2 regions of the Marinobacter sp. LM1 genome follow, and region 2 is predicted to be linked to the other one. Evidence: riboswitches for the same ligand, from Rfam matches in the RefSeq annotation. Region 2 holds a riboswitch; the other holds the start of a gene.
The links. Region 2 has a riboswitch for cobalamin ahead of OZ656_RS01035 (TonB-dependent receptor domain-containing protein). Riboswitches for the same ligand answer to the same signal wherever they lie in the genome.
Positions count from the first base shown of each region.

Region 1 (2,462 bases), 280 kb from region 2:
GATGGCCACGCCCACAATGGCGGGCGGTTCTTCGCCGAAGGCCTGCCGGTAATCTGCCACCAGATCCCGGGTAACGGTCACCCATTCGCCCACCTGCGACGGCCCGGAGTTGACGGCAATCATCATGGTTTTGTCGGTGTAGGCGTTGGCGACCATGCTCTGTTCTGGTAGCTGATTGGCCCAGATGTAGTTCAGGGCGTTGCCGGGCAGGGTCTCGCCGAACAGCACTTCCACGGTCTTGCGCCTGGCCCGTTCAAAAAAACCGGCTTTGTCCGGTTGAAACTCAAAGGCGACGTAGATGCGGGCAGGGTAGTCATCACCGGATTTTTCGCGGGCGTTGCCGGCTTCGTAGATGTTCGACACCTTCCAGCGCCATGACAACGTGAGCGAGTCGCCGGGCACCAGCTCAACACGGGCAATCAGCCCGGAGGCGCTGTCGTCTGCGTCGGCACGGACCACCTGCTGGCCGTCGTCCGTGTCCAGGGTGTAGCGGGTATGTGTCTCGATGTTCGGAAAGGTCAGGGGCTCCCAGCCGTCCTCCAGTGAGGTCATGGTGGAGAACCGGGTTAGCCGGTCTGTTTCTGCCCACACCGGGCTGGCGGCGAGACCGAGCGTCAGGGTACTGGCCAAAAGCAGCGAAATTCTCACATTCATTCCTCAAATCCGGTGGTCTGGAGATGGACAGGCGCTGTTGCAAAAAGTGCCTTGTCTTGGCGTATTCGGCCCTATATAGTGACCGGGTCCTTGGTTAACTACCATATATTGTGATCAAGCTCTGATCATCTTGATCACAGGGTAGTCGGGAATCCGGTGAGAATCCGGAACTGACGCGCAGCGGTATTGGGGAACGAGCGTGGCAAGATGACACTGGCGCAAGCCGGGAAGTCGCCACGTTAGGCAGAGCTGAAAGGTTCACGCCCCTGAGTCCGAAGACCTACCAGGGATCAGAAGCCCCCATGGGTTTCTGGACTGCACCTTCGCGATTCAAGGGTGAGCAGATTGGTCAGGCCTGCCCGTATTCGGGGCAAGGTGTGCCACTGCGTTCGCGAGGGTGAAACGGAACCAACGCGAATTCAGGAGAGCACCATGACAGCCACTGCCATTGCCGAACCCCCGGCCCCCGCGACCGATACCCAATCCCTGCAAGTTATCAAACGAAACGGCACCCTGGTGAGTTTCAACCCGGCCAAGATCAGTGTGGCGGTGACCAAAGCCTTCCTGGCGGTGGAAGGGGACCAGGCAGCCGGTTCCGCCCGCATCAACGACGCCGTGCACCGGGTTACCGAACAGGTAGTGCAGGCCATCAGCCGCCGCCTCAAAGCTGGTGGCAAGGTGCACATCGAAGACATCCAGGACCAGGTGGAACTGGCCCTGATGCGGGCCGAAGAGCAGAAAGTGGCCCGGGCCTACGTTCTGTACCGTGAAGAACACGCCCGCCAGCGCGCCGTGGACGAGCCGGTGGAAGCGCATCCGCACCTGACCGTGAAAAAAGCCGATGGCAGCATCGCCCCGCTGGACCTGGGCCTGATGAAGCAGCAGGTGGAACAGGCGGCTACCGGCCTGGACGGCATCAACGGCGATTCGCTGGTGGAAGATGCCCTGCGCAACCTCTACGACGGCATCGAAGAGACCGAAGTCCTGTCTGCCCTGATCATGACCGCCCGGGGCCGCATTGAACGGGAACCCGACTACAGCGCCGTAACCGCCCGCCTGCTGCTGGAACAGCTCCGGCTGGAAACAGCGGAAGCCCTGGACCTGCCCCGCAGTCTTCCGCTGGCGGAGATTTATCCACAGGCCCTGAGCGCCTTTGTTCACGCCGGTATCCGCTACGAACTGCTGGACGAAGCCCTGGCGGCCTTTGATCTGGAACGCCTTGGCAACGCCCTGAAACCGGAACGCGATCTCCAGTTCGGCTTCCTGGGCCTGCAAACCCTGTACGACCGTTACTTCCTGCACTGGAACAAAGCCCGCCTGGAACTGCCCCAGGTGTTCTTCATGCGGGTGGCCATGGGCCTGGCACTGCGTGAGGACGACCCCAACGCCCGCGCCATCGAATTCTATGAGCTGCTGTCCAGTTTCGATTACATGGCCAGCACGCCCACCCTGTTCAACAGCGGCACCCGGCATTCCCAGCTGTCGTCCTGCTACCTGACCACGGTGGGCGACGACCTGGAGGGCATTTACGGGGCCATTCGCGATAACGCCCTGCTGTCCAAATGGGCCGGTGGTCTGGGCAACGACTGGACCCCGGTGCGGGCCCTGGGCTCCCACATCAAGGGCACCAACGGCCAGAGCCAGGGCGTGGTGCCGTTCCTGAAAGTGGTCAACGACACCGCCGTGGCGGTGAACCAGGGCGGCAAGCGCAAGGGCGCGGTCTGTGCTTATCTGGAAAGCTGGCACCTGGACATCGAAGAGTTCCTGGAACTGCGCAAGAACACCGGCGATGAGCGCCGCCGTACCCA
Region 1 covers NZ_CP114373.1:4,294,929-4,297,390, reverse strand. The annotation lists gene OZ656_RS20010 (DUF3047 domain-containing protein) at 1-654, opposite strand, end outside; cobalamin riboswitch at 760-957, shown strand; gene OZ656_RS20005 (ribonucleoside-diphosphate reductase subunit alpha) at 1,087-2,462, shown strand, end outside.
Region 1: linked by a shared signal. The riboswitch ahead of OZ656_RS20005 (ribonucleoside-diphosphate reductase subunit alpha) and the one ahead of OZ656_RS01035 (TonB-dependent receptor domain-containing protein) in region 2 are both predicted to bind cobalamin.

Region 2 (2,462 bases):
CGGAGCGTGCCTGCTGCCTGCCTGTGGCAGGCTCCCAGGCGGCGATCATGGCACTGCCAGCGGTTCGTGCCCGGATGCATGGTTTCGGTCGGGTGGCTGTGCCCATGCCCGGTTATCGTGAGCATGGTCATGCCTGGCGGCGAGCGGGTTTCGACGTGGTGGCGATTCCTGAACAGGCGACAATGCAAGCGGAGCTGGCATGGTTGGATTCTGTGGATGTAGTAGTCTGGATACAGCCGAATAATCCGACCGGGAAGCTGATGGATCCTGCCCGTTTACGGTTTTGGCACGAGCGGCTGCGCGAGCGTGATGGCTGGCTGGTGCTGGATCAGGCGTTTATTGAGGGCGAGCCGGGCTTCGGCCTGGACCCGTGGGCGGGCGCTCCGGGGCTGATCGTGTTGCGCTCACTGGGCAAGTTTTTCGGGCTGGCCGGTCTCCGTGCCGGTGCGGTCCTGGCCGATCCTGGCCTGGCGCGCCAGCTGGCGAACGAACTTGGCCCCTGGGCGGTCAGCGGTCCGGCCCGGTACCTGATGGCCAGGGCTCTGCAAGACCGGGCCTGGCAGGTGGAGGCTCGTGCCAGCCTGCAAACGGCAAGACTGCGAATGGACGGTCTGCTCAGAAAATCTGGGATGCCGATCCCCGCCGGCACCCTGCTTTTCAGAACGGTTCAACATCCCCGTGCAGCGGACATTGCCGAACAACTGGCTCGCCGTGGCATTTTGGTCCGACGTTTTGATGCACCCGCAGCCCTGCGTTTCGGTTTGCCGCCGGATGAAACCGGTTGGCAACGGCTGGAGGGTGCGTTGTCTGAATTAACATATCTCATTGACCACCCCCACCCTGGTTGATAGTCTTGCCCGCGATTTCAGGTGCTGTATGCATTTTGTCCAGGCTGGCGATAGTCCGGAGGAGTGCTCGCAGTGAAACGGGAAGCCGGTGACATTCCGGCGCTGCCCCCGCAACGGTAATCAGGTGAAAGGCAATCCAGTACGCCACTGTGCCAACGGCATGGGAAGGTGGTTGCCCCGGAGCATCGGCTCCGCCTGTAAGCCCGGAGACCGGCCTGAAAGGCGGAACCGTGAGTTCCGGACACCAGACGTTGCGGAGGGCGACGGCGGTGGGTGAACCTGGCTCGCAAGTACTGACACGCCCTCCACCCCCGTCTGAGCAGTCTGTCTTCCTCCGCAGTTAATTGATCGACCGTACGGGTGCGTGCGGTGAACCGTGAGTGAAGCTATGAGTACTGCCAAAGCCCTTCCCGTCCTGATGTTGTTACCACTGGCGTTTCCAGCCGTTGCCGCCGATGAAGCGTCGGATGAACGCAAGCTGGAACCGATTGTCGTTACCGCCACCCTTGGGCCTCTGACTGCGGGTGAAAGCCTGTCATCGGTCACGGTTATTGACGAAGAAACCATCCGCGAGCAAAGCCCCTCAGAGTTCACCCAGCTCCTGCGAGGACAACCCGGAATCAACGTGACCGGCAACGGTTCCTTTGGAAAAACCACCAGTGTCTACACCCGCGGTACGGCCAACGACTCCACGCTGCTGCTGGTTGATGGTGTGCGCCTGCGTTCGGCCACATCCGGTGGTCCTTCCTGGCAGTACTTTCCCGTTGAACTGATCGAGCGCGTGGAAATTGTCCGTGGCGCCCGGAGCTCACTGTACGGTTCCGATGCTGTCGGTGGTGTGGTGCAGGCCTTTACGTTGGACCCGGAAGACACGCCGGCAGGTTGGGTAGAAGCCGGTGCAGGCAATTTCAACACGCAGAAGGGTAGTGCCGGTGTTGCTGCCCGCGCTGGAAATACCCGTTTCAGCCTGAGTGGTTTGCATAAAGAAACCGACGGTACAGCAGTGATCACCGATGGTGACGACCGGGGCTTCCGTAACACCGCCGGTATCGGACGTGTCGTCCATGAGCTGGACTCCGGCGGAGAAGCCAGCCTGGTGATGGTGCAAAGCGAGGGCAATACCGAATACGAAGGCGGCGAAATTGATTTCATGATTCGCACCATCGGCTTCGGGCTGGAAACCCCGGTGAGTGACTACTGGCGGCATTCACTTCAGTTCTCTGAATCCCGGGACGAAACCGACAACATTACGCCCACGTTCAACAGCACCTTCAATACCCGTTCACGGGCAGCGCGTTGGGACAACACCTTTACCTGGAATGTCCATGAGCTGGTGGTAGGGGCAGAGTTAATGACTGACGAAGTCAGCGGTACCACCGATTACGCCGAGACCAGCCGCACCAACACCGCCCTGTACAGCCAGTTGCGCCTGAACTTCGGCCCAACCGACCTTCAACTGAGTGTGCGCGGTGACGACAACGAAGCCTACGGCAAAAATGAAACCGGTGGCATTGCCCTTGGCCATGCTCTGGATCGATCCCACCGAGTACGGATCAGTTATGGTACGTCTTTCCGGGCGCCCACCTTCAACGATCTGTATTTTCCCGGCGCCAA
Region 2 covers NZ_CP114373.1:231,621-234,082, forward strand. The annotation lists gene cobD (threonine-phosphate decarboxylase CobD) at 1-848, shown strand, start outside; cobalamin riboswitch at 873-1,082, shown strand; gene OZ656_RS01035 (TonB-dependent receptor domain-containing protein) at 1,237-2,462, shown strand, end outside.